Linked DNA regions of Symmachiella dynata. The protein of the gene in region 1 binds, or shares a complex with, the protein of each later gene. Links are inferred from orthologs where the notes say so. Each region holds a gene or a part of one and is shown on either strand. Other genes may lie near its edges. The genes, in order: Mal52_RS12710, scpB and smc.

Region 1 (2,910 bases):
AGCGGAGGTGGTCATGTCCAGCACGATCGCTTCATCGTTCCAGGGAGCTGCCATCGAGATGGGATTGGTGCCCAATTTGCGATCCAGCCCGCCCCAGGGAACGACTCCACCCGGTCCGGGGGCATTGACGGCCATCACGGTGAAGAAACCTTGGAGCGCCGCTTGATAAGTGTAGGAGCCGAGCCGGCCGATGTGATTGCATTCGCGGCACAGGACGGTGCAGGAACCTGCCTCGCGAGCACGCGTTGTGGCGATTTGCAGCGCTTTGGTGGCGACCACCTGCCCAAAATTTCCACCGCCATCGAGTACGGCGAGCGTCGGCGTATCGACATCGAGTTTGACCGGTGCGCCGGGGCGAATATGCTTCTGCTCGATGTAGTCGACATATTGTTTGAGCCGCATGATGCCGTGGCTGTCGTGGCCGACGAGGTTGGCCCCCGCCAATTCCACGGCGACGGTTTGAGCCTCTTCGGCCGAAGCCCCGGCGCCTTCTAAGATACGCCGCGTGATTTCTTCCAACTGCTGAGTATTGAATGTGGGCATAATTGATTTTTGAGATGCGTTTTGTGTCGGGAAAAATTGTTTGTTTCGAGGATAGCAATCGCCATCGACAATCACCAGCGCGGCGGCGGATTTCCGCGGTTTGAGGCTTGTTAGAGCAACGGGATCAATCGAGACAAGGGGGGATGCAATCAGGGAAATCACTCCGTTCCTCAGGCCTGTCCCCTCATGCCTCAAGCCGACTTTCGCATTTTCACGACCCGATTCAACCTGTGCGGGTTATAACGACGATACTCGTTATGAGACTGGTGCGCGCATGATGCGCAACGGCGTTGACTGCTGGCGGATCTCAAAACTGTTATGGATTACCGCGTCGAACTTACAACCTATACCGGCCCCATTGACTTGTTGCTGTACCTGGTACGGCGTCATGAGGTGGACGTTACGGATTTGCCGATCGCGAAAATCACGGCGCAGTTTGGTGAGTTTCTTGAGGTGCTGGAGCTGATCGATTTTGACTTGGTCGGTGAATTTGTAGTGCTGGCCAGTACCCTGGTCGAAATCAAAAGTCGCATGGTGCTGCCGCGACCTGAGGAAGAAGAGGCTCCCGAGGTTGATGTCACCGAAGACCCCCGCAGCGAATTGGTGCGGCAACTGCTGGAGTACAAGAAATTCAAGGATGCGGCTAAGCTTCTCGAAGACCAAGCGGCGCTGTGGCAGCAACGTTATCCACGGCTCAGCGATGAGCGGCCCGCAGGCGGAAAAGAGGCGCGGCAGGATCATATCAAGGATGTGGAGCTGTGGGACTTGGTGAGCGCGTTCTCGCGAATCGTGCGTCAGATCGATCCGGAAGAACAGAAAAGTATCGTCTACGACGACACACCGATTTCAGTTTATATTGATCGTGTGGGCAAACGGGTCAAGCAGGACCAGCGTGTTGCCTTCAGCGCATTTTTTGAGGGGAGCAATTCTAAGAGTAAGATCGTCGGAATCTTCTTGGCCATATTAGAATTGCTGCGCAACTATTATTTCCGTGCAGTGCAAGAAGAGAGCGGCGAAATCTGGGTCATGCCTCCCGACCCCAATCGCCCGCCGCCGGCTGAATCCGAAACAGAGACCGCTACGGATGCCACCGTGGATGCTACCACGGATGCCGAAGTTGCTGAGGCAGCGCCTGCTGATCTTCCGACCGCGGCTGAGTCCGGCGAATCGCCACCTCCCGCAGCTGAGTGAGAACGGTTTTCAATCACAGTCCGCAGAGGGTTGTGAGTTGTCGAGAAATCGTGTCAATCCTTGGATTCCCCGCGGAATTCGGCCTTGTTTCACTTGTATGTCCACGACTCGCGATTAGCATTTGTGCAAGCAATATAGAAACCGGTCGAATGGCGCTGCCTTCGACAGAATTCACCGCACAAACTTTGAAATCAAACGCGAGAACGGGAACCGAGCGATGCAAGGCAATCAAAAAATCATCGATGCACTCAATGCCGGATTGACGATCGAGCTGACGGCGATTAACCAGTACTTCATTCAAGCCAAGATGTGCACAAATTGGGGCTTCAATAAATTGGGCGCCAAGCACTACGAAGAGTCGATGGGCGAAATGAAGCACGCGGAGCTGTTGATCGACCGGATTCTTTTCCTGGAAGGCGTTCCCGAGATCGCACGTTATGATGTGATTCGCGTGGGCGAGAACGTCAAAGAGCAGTTTGAGTATGATCTCAAATTGGAAACCAGTGGCGTGAATGCCTACAACGATGCGGTGGACTTGTGCATTCAACTCAAAGATGGCGGCTCGCGGGATTTGGTTGAGAAAATCTTGGTTGAGTCCGAAGAGCACGTTGATTGGCTGGAAACTCAACTTGAGATCATCGGCACCATCGGCATCGAGAATTACCTGCAATCGCAATTGGGCGAAAGCGAAGAAGGGTAATCACGGCAATTGGAGCTTCGCCGCGCATTATGCAGACGACCGGGCGCTGGGGGTCGGACGAAGTCCGTCCCTGGTGCGTTGGGGCTGGCAATTGGCCCGGGGGGGACGCGCTAATGCTCGTTCACAACCACCCTCATCTTGCGATATCGTAAGCCGACCACAGGATGGGTTGTGGCTACGCGGGCTTTAGAGGCTGTTTTCGAATTGCTCGCGGCGGGCGGCGAGGATTTGCTTGAGCACGCGGTGGCAGGCGGTGCAGCCGCTGCCGGCTCCGGTTTGTTGCTTCAAATCCTGGACCGATTCGGCGTTGAACACGCTGACCGCAGAATCGATTTCCTCAGACGTGACGCCCAGGCAACGGCAGATCACATCGTTACTACAGCCGCTCGCAGTGGACTTTTCCACGACGGTAGAGGTTTTCACTGCGAAGAGAGTCGCTTTAGCTGCCCAATTAGTCATATCGGTCGTTCCGATGC
Region 2 (3,132 bases), 1.9 Mb from region 1 along the record:
CAAATTGTCAAAGTGCAGGCAACCTCCGCCGCGGATCACGGAGTCATCGCCGAGGTTCTGTAGGGTGCGTCGCGACGCACATTCCTATGTAGTACGAGAGATGAGCCTCTAAATAAAAAGACTCGCGCAAAGACGCAGAGACGCGAAGAAAAAGAGGAAACTGTTGAAAACCCGAGTCGATAAATCAGAAGTCCCGGTTTCCAACCATGCCGCGCGATACCCATCAAGGTTACGCAACTCTCTGCGTCCTGGCGTCTCTGCACGCGGCCTTTTCGTAGGGTGCGTCGCGACGCACCTTTCTATGCAGTACGAAAAACGCGCCCAATCCAATTCAACAAAGCAAACAAACACGTCAATCAAACAATATTAACAATAAGGCAACGCGTGATTGGGAATGTAGACAGGTGCGTCATGACGCACCCTACGGCGACATGCGTGGTGCGGATGGGGAGTGATTAATTTTGGCGCTGCTGGTGAACATTGAGGGAATCGACGGATCGGGTAAAGGGACACAGGCGCAACTGTTGTGCGAACGTCTGTGTGCTACGGGAGCGACGGCCCAACTGTTTAGCTTTCCCCGTTACGACGACACGCTGTTTGGCAAATCGATTGGCGATTTTCTCAACGGACGATTCGGCGCGCTCGATCAAGTCAGCCCGTTCCTGGCGGCGCTGCTGTACGCCGGTGACCGTTTTGAATCGCGCGAACTGCTGCTGGCGGCGCAGCGCGACAATGATTACGTCGTGCTGGACCGTTACGTGGCCTCGAACATCGGTCATCAGGCGTCGAAAGTCACTGGTGAAGAGCGGCAAGAAATCATCGCCTGGATCAACAAGATCGAATATGAGATTTACGCGCTGCCGCGGCCCGATGTGACGATTCTCTTAAACCTGCCGCCCGCCCGCGCGCAGGAATTGATCGCCCGCAAAGCCCCCCGCAACTACACCGATGATGCCGCCGACATTCAAGAAGCCGATGCGGGTTATCTGGCCAAAGTGCACGAGGTCTATCTCGACGTCGCCCAAGGCGATGATCGGTGGCAGGTCATCGACGGGATCGCCGAAGGCGAGATTCGCCCTGTTGATGCGATTGCGGATGAGGTTTGGCAAATCGTGCAGGCGATCGCCAAGTGAATGCGCGTCGACGCAAAGCCGCCGCCGCACTAGGCGCTCTGTTTCAGTTCATCGTCCGCTTCGCTCGCGTCGGTCCCAATACTGCCGGCGATTTCGGGTTCCGCTTCTGGTTCTTCGCTCACATCGGCGGCAGCCGGTTTTGTGACTCGCAGGCGATCAGCCATCGGCAGGCTCTCTAGACTTTGCAGTCCAAAGAGTTCCAGAAACAGTCGCGTGGTGCCGTAGAGAAATGGCCGGCCGAGCGTCTCTTCGTTGCCGGCGATACGGACGAGATTGCGCTCCATCAATTGCTTGAGCATCTCAGTGCTCTGGACGCCGCGGACCGCTTCGATGTTGGCCCGCGTGACCGGTTGGCGATAGGCCACGATGGCCAACGTTTCCATAGCTGAGGGCGAGAGTTTCAACTCCGCCTGACGATGATGCAATTTCCCCAGCCACAAAGCGAATTCCGGCCGGGTCAGCAATTGGTACCCGGCGGCGACCCGTTCGATGCGAAAGGCGGTCTGTGACGCGTCGTAGAATTCGTTGAGGCGTTTGATCAACGTTCGAACTTCGGTCGCATCGGCCAACGTGGCGACATGTGCCAACCGTCGGGCGGGCAATGCATCTTGCGAGACGAACAAGGCCGCTTCCAACCGCGCCATTTTATCGTCACGCAGAAAATGTCCCGGCACGAGCGTGGCGAGTGGCTCAAGCGATTCCGCTTCTCGGCGGATACGAAAATTCCAACCAAAGCCCCCGGCAGCAGTCGACTGCAATCGTACCGGCTTTTGGAATGTAGGATTACTGTTGCGCACGCCAGTCCTCGATTTGTCGCAACACCTTGCGCACCGCCACTAATGGCTCGTCCCCTTCAGCGACAAACAATCTGCGAATACTGGGATTATGGATGTCGGTTACGCCGCACAAAAACCGAAACTCGGCACCATCCGCAGTCGCTTCGAGTTTGAATTTTCGAATGCCCCACGTGCGAAGAATTTTGGTGGCTTCCTTCAAGTTGCGGGGATCGCGATAGACCGGCGGACTAGCGGCAGGCGGTTCCTGTGAGCTTTCGGAGGGGGCATCAAACTGAGCAAAATCCTCTTCGAAATTAGCCGGCTCGGTTGCCGAGGCGAGTTGCACGTCGCGTTGCGGTGATGTGCGAGACGTCGACTCGGGTCCGTCCAGTAGATCGTCAGTCCTAGAAGCTGAGGTCAATCGACCAGCCGGATTGCGCTGCCGACTGCGCTGGGCGAATTCGTTTCGCCGCGCATCAATGGCAGCTTGCAGGCGGCTTTCGCGGGAGTTCGCCGGGGGACGCTCATCGAAAGCTTCGTCCCACTGGGCGTCGAGGTCATTGGCTTGTGTCGCAGTGGTTTCCGCAAAGATCGGCTCCTCGTCGCCGCCTGCCGAATCCGGATCTTCGGCAACCTGCCAACCTTTCATGGCGGCGGAGGGATAAGACCGGGGGCGACGATTTTGGGCAGGGCTTGGCCGACGTTGACGCTCGGTTTCTACAGCCGGCGCTTCTTCGATGACCGTAATATTGGGATTCCGGCCGTACTCGGCCTCATCCGCTTGCGGGGCATCCGTGGTTACCGGACCGCTGGGAAACAATTCGTTGACGCCCACTTGGGGAGCAGCGTTGGTATCGTCGCCGAGATTGACAATCTCGCCGCTAATATCTTCTTCTTCTGAAGAGGGCGCCGTCTGTGAAGCTGCGAGTGTATGGTAATGATATCCTCCCAAGTACGCTAAACCTGCGACGGCTAGCATGGGGAAGATCATCATCAATGTCCGAAACGGACCGTGAGACGATGCGCGCATCGGTGAAACCTCCATGTTTCGTGCGGCGGCCTTGGGGTCGAGGCTGCCATCCTGGGCCTAAACGGTTGCCCTGGGGGACACGGGAATCTCCATTTCATCTCAATTTCGATGCGGAAAATCCCGCGAGTGAGACAAGCTGGCCGGACGCATCTCTCAGCCGCCTTGCCACGGGCGGCGGATCTTAACCGAATCG
Region 3 (4,601 bases), 2.5 Mb from region 1 along the record:
GAGGAATCGGACGAAGCCGGCGAGGCCTCGGTGACGGATGTACGTCCCGACGAGGACAAAGAACCGGAAGTTCTCAAAAAGCCGGGATTCTTTAGTGGAATTTTGAATTTAGACGACGAGTGATCGCCGTCATCATCGGACAAGCCTCTTGGTCAACGGGAGTGGCGAGGCTTTCGCGAAACTGTGGATGCACCAGACTGATGCAGAAACAGCAGATCGAGAACTTCGCCCATCCCCGTTTTTGTGCGGAAAACAATAGATCAACGCGCGACCAATCCTCGACCAAGTCACGTTGCATCTCTGATGCAGACGTTCTCAATCATGTTTCCAAGTGTTAAGGGCTGCAGATGTTGAAGTCGCTCGAGATGTTCGGCTTCAAAAGTTTTGCCGACCGGACCCGATTCGATTTCGCACCTGGTGTTACGTGCGTTGTCGGTCCCAACGGGAGCGGCAAGAGCAACGTCGTCGACTCGATTAAGTGGATTCTCGGCGACCAAAGCGCCAAAAGTCTGCGCGGCAAGGAGATGACAGACGTCATCTTCAACGGAGCCGCCGGCCGTAAACCCTCAGGATTCGCCGAAGCGACACTCAGCTTCGATAACTCCACGCGGTTCCTGGGGATCGAGGCGGATGAAGTCCAAGTCGGCCGCCGGTTGTATCGCAGCGGCGAATCGGAATATCTGATCAACAAGGCGCCCTCGCGCCTGAAAGATGTCCGTGACTTGTTGATGGGCACCGGCACCGGCGCTTATAGCATCATCGAACAAGGCCGCGTCGACCAGTTGCTGCAAGCCAGTAACGTCAACCGCCGCGCGGTCTTCGAAGAAGCCGCTGGAATCAGCCGTTTCAAGGCCCGCAAAGTCGATGCGCAACGCAAATTGGAACGGGTCGATCAAAACCTGTTGCGGTTAAAAGACATCGTGCAGGAGTTGGGCGGACGTCTCAATACGATGCGGCAACAGGCGAAAAAAGCTTCGCGGTATCGCAAGTACTCCTCGGAATTGCGTGAGTTGCGTGTCGGTTTTGCCGCCGACGAGTATCGTGACTTGACGGCGCGGCTGGGCGCGATTTCGCAAAGCCATGACGGTTGGCAATCTGAAATCGACGAGCTGAAAGCCAAATCGGCTGAAATTGAAAAACAACAAGCCGCGCTCGACATCCGACTGACCACGGTTGAAGATGCGCTGCAGGAGTCACAACAACGGACCGCCGCCAATCGAGAAGCCATCGCCGGTTTTCAGGCGACCTCTCGACATCAAAGCGGCCGTCGCGACGAACTCTCAGCTGAACTTGAGCGGTTGATGTCGCAACAATCCAATCTCACGCTTCGCGCTCGCGATATCGCCGGAGAATTGCAGCAGACGCTCGCCAGTTTGGAGGACTACGAGCAAAACTACGAAGCCCGCAATGCCGCTTTGATCGCCCGCGAGGAGGAGTTGTCACAGTTCGGTCAAACCTTGGCCGAACGGTTGCAGCAATTGGAAGCGGCTCGGGAACAAACATTAGAAGCAAAACAACGTGTCGCCGTGCTGGGCGGCCGGATGGCCACCAACGATGCGCGGATCAAAACCATTGAAGCTGCGTTGGCCGAGGACGAAAAACGCATCAGCGCCCGCCAACAGGAATTGACAGCGGCCAACTCAAAACTCGAAGTGCATCACCGCGAATTGCAAAAATCGCAAAACCGGCAAGCCGAATTGCGGACCCGGCTGACCGAAGAGCGGACGCGGCTTGAAGAATTGTCCCAAGCACGCATGGACGCCGAACATGCATTCAACACGCACCGTGAACAGCGGACTGGTTGGAAAGCACGACTACAGGTTCTGGAGGATTTGGAGTCACGCAACGAAGGCATCGGGGTCGGTGTCCGAGAGATTCTAACCCGTGCACGGGAAAGTCATCTCGCCCCGTGGAATCAAATCCGCGGAAGCGTGGCGGATCTGTTGCAAGTCGATTTGGAACATGCGGCCTTGATCGAAGTCGCCCTGGGAAGCCGCTCACAATTGATCGTGCTGGAAGATGCCGATCCGTTGTTGGAATATTTGCAAGGCACAGCCTGCCAGATTTCCGGGCGCGTCGGGTTCTTAGCGGTCACTGAAGGTACTGGACAAACTGCCGAAAACGGTCCCTTAGCGACGGTCGATCTGTCGGACCGACCCGGCGTGATTGCACGTGCGGACCAATTGGTCAAATCGGCCGCAACGGTTCCCACCTTGCCGGCGGCGTTGTTGCGAGATACGTGGATCGTCAATTCGCTCAAAGAAGCATTGGATTTAGCGGCCAGCGACGGTCGCGGTTGCCGGTTCGTCACGCTGCAGGGCGAATTGCTGGAAGCCGACGGACGCGTCTATGCCGGGACGTTTCAGGGAGAAACGACCGTGGTCTCGCGGCGCAGCGAATTGCGGCGTCTAAAAACCGATTTGCAACGTCTGGATAATCGGATTGAGGAAGCAGAGCAGGAATTCATACAAAAGCAGGCCGAACTGGAGGCTTGTACCGCGGAATTACGAGCACTCGAAGCGGAGCAGGAAACGCACGCCGAGACCTTGGCGGAAACCAAATCCGCCATGCTCAGCCAACAGATGGAATGCGAGCGTCTGGAGCGGAGCGTCTCCGATGCCCGTGAGTCGGTTGTGGAGAAAACCAAAGAACTCGAAACGTGCCGCGCGGAACGCGTGGCGGCCGCCGAAGCGCTGGCGCAAGTGGAGTCGCAACTGGCCGACGAGCAAAAGTTGATTCAGAACGGCGAACGTAAGGTCGAACAAATGGAACAGGAGTTGACCGCCCGCCGCGAGCAACTCAGTTCAGAAAAACTGGAAATGGCCAAGCAGGAAGAACGGTTAGAAAACCTGCAATCCGCGCGGTCTCGCCTGGGCGAAGAGCAATTCCAGCGCGATGCGCATCGTGAGGAAGCGGTGCGGCGGTTGCAAATTGTTCGTGAAAAACGAGACAACCTAACGTTAGGACTGCTCAATTCAACCGCGGCTCTGTCAGAGCATGCGTTGATTCAAGAGAGCCTGTCCGTGGATCTCGCGCAACGGGAACGCGAGCGGGAAGAGGTCCGCGCGATTCGCAGCCAGCTCTCAGCAGAGGAGCTGAAATATCGGCATGCGCTGCGCGAGTTAGAAGAACGCGCGCATGAACAGGAAATGAACCGCCGCGATTTACGGCACCAGATTTCAAATGTCGAGGAGCGGCTCCAAGAAGAATTCGGCGTCAGTGTCGCGGAAGTCGCCGAACAGGGCGTCTCCGCGATTCAGCTGTATGTGGACGAAGCCCGACACGAACAAGCTCCCGACACCGCCGCAGCGAGCGAAGCAGAGGCCGGCCACGACGTCGATTCAGAAGAAACCGTACCGGAGACAGATTCGGCCGACGAACCGGAACAACATCTGGATGAACCGGAACAGCATCCAGATCAAGCACAGCAGCATCTTGATGCCGATCAGGAGCAAACCGAGGAGACCACGAACCGCGAACCGAGCGAATCGTGGGAAGCACAGCCGCCGGAAGTGATTGCCGAGATTCGCAAAGCGATTGAATCTCGAATCTCCACGTTGCGCCGCAAACTCAAGTCAATCGGCAATGTCAGCGTCGACAGCCTGCAGGAACTGGAAGACTTAGAATCGCGTTACGGTAAGCTCAGCGAACAACTTCAGGACCTGACAGACGCCAAAAGTTCGTTGGAAGAGATCATCCGTCGCATCAATTCCGAAAGCCGGCGGTTGTTTAAGGAGACATTTGAAGAAATCCGCGGACATTTCCAAGGCTTGTTCCGCAAATTATTCGGCGGCGGCGATGGCGACATCATCTTGGAGGATGCCGAGGACATTCTAGAATGCGGCATCGATGTGGTTGCGCGACCGCCGGGTAAGGAGCTGCGGAGCATCTCGTTGTTGAGCGGTGGAGAAAAAACGCTCACTGCTGTCGCGATGTTGATGGCCTTATTTCAAAGTCGTCCCAGCCCGTTTTGTATTTTGGACGAAGTCGACGCGGCTTTGGACGATGCGAACATTGAACGCTATGTGGGTGTGATTGAGGAATTCCAAGACACAACCCAGTTCATTGTGATCACACACGCCAAACGGACCATGGTCGGGGCGGATGTGTTGTATGGGGTGACGATGGAAGAGTCGGGTGTCTCCAAACGGATGTCGGTTCGTTTCGACGATGTCAGCCCCGATGGCCATTTCAAGATTCGTCCGCATGGCGATATCGACGAATCCGAAACGAGCAGCGATGCCGCTTGAGGTGTGAACCTTGGTCGTCGTCGGGGTGTCTGACGAGCATCGGTACGTTGTGCGCGACTATTCGGCCCCGTTAGGGCCGTTGAAATTGATTCGCGCCTCAAAATCCGAACAAATTCCCAGACCTCTCTACCTTTGTGCGAGTTATCCGATTTGGTAGGGGAAACCGCCCCTGTTTCGAGTCGGAAAACCGCCGCTATCCTCGTTGCCGACAACACGTTGCGGTTATTCGGGCAAGCCGCGTCAATCGACAGGTCCCCGTCGATGGTTCCAGTGGAAAGCGTTGGTACTTTCGGTGTGGTCTTCAAAGAACCTAAAGTCGCACCCCCTCTTGGATCGAAAGTAGTACTCAGA

Evidence for each region.
Region 2: Mal52_RS12710 (region 1) and scpB share a complex: the UniProt entries of both Bacillus subtilis proteins name them as parts of the cohesin-like complex. The link is inferred for Symmachiella dynata from one-to-one orthologs.
Region 3: the proteins of Mal52_RS12710 (region 1) and smc are in contact, whole or in part, in a crystal structure (PDB 3ZGX), measured with the Bacillus subtilis proteins. The link is inferred for Symmachiella dynata from one-to-one orthologs.

What each region holds. Positions count from the first base shown.
Region 1 is NZ_CP036276.1:3,292,103-3,295,012, forward strand. Bases 39-2,797 are described here. They hold Mal52_RS12710 (segregation and condensation protein A), read left to right. Parts: upstream 39-861; coding sequence 862-1,734; downstream 1,735-2,797. Other genes in these bases: Mal52_RS12705 (Ldh family oxidoreductase), read right to left, coding at 39-543; bfr (bacterioferritin), read left to right, coding at 1,952-2,434; Mal52_RS12720 ((2Fe-2S)-binding protein), read right to left, coding at 2,621-2,797. Also shown: more of Mal52_RS12705, read right to left, coding at 1-38; more of Mal52_RS12720, read right to left, coding at 2,798-2,893. UniProt on the Bacillus subtilis protein: Participates in chromosomal partition during cell division. May act via the formation of a condensin-like complex containing Smc and ScpB that pull DNA away from mid-cell into both cell halves.
Region 2 is NZ_CP036276.1:1,358,049-1,361,180, reverse strand. The notes cover bases 47-3,027. They hold scpB (SMC-Scp complex subunit ScpB), read right to left. Parts: upstream 1,931-3,027; coding sequence 1,163-1,930; downstream 47-1,162. Other genes in these bases: Mal52_RS05145 (hypothetical protein), read right to left, coding at 1,917-2,939; Mal52_RS05155 (nucleoside/nucleotide kinase family protein), read left to right, coding at 462-1,133; mtaB (tRNA (N(6)-L-threonylcarbamoyladenosine(37)-C(2))-methylthiotransferase MtaB), read left to right, coding at 47-63. Also shown: more of mtaB, read left to right, coding at 1-46. UniProt on the Bacillus subtilis protein: Participates in chromosomal partition during cell division. May act via the formation of a condensin-like complex containing Smc and ScpA that pull DNA away from mid-cell into both cell halves.
Region 3 is NZ_CP036276.1:778,838-783,438, forward strand. What follows is about bases 1-4,450. They hold smc (chromosome segregation protein SMC), read left to right. Parts: upstream 1-347; coding sequence 348-4,250; downstream 4,251-4,450. Other genes in these bases: Mal52_RS02915 (flagellar basal body P-ring protein FlgI), read left to right, coding at 1-123. UniProt on the Bacillus subtilis protein: Required for chromosome condensation and partitioning.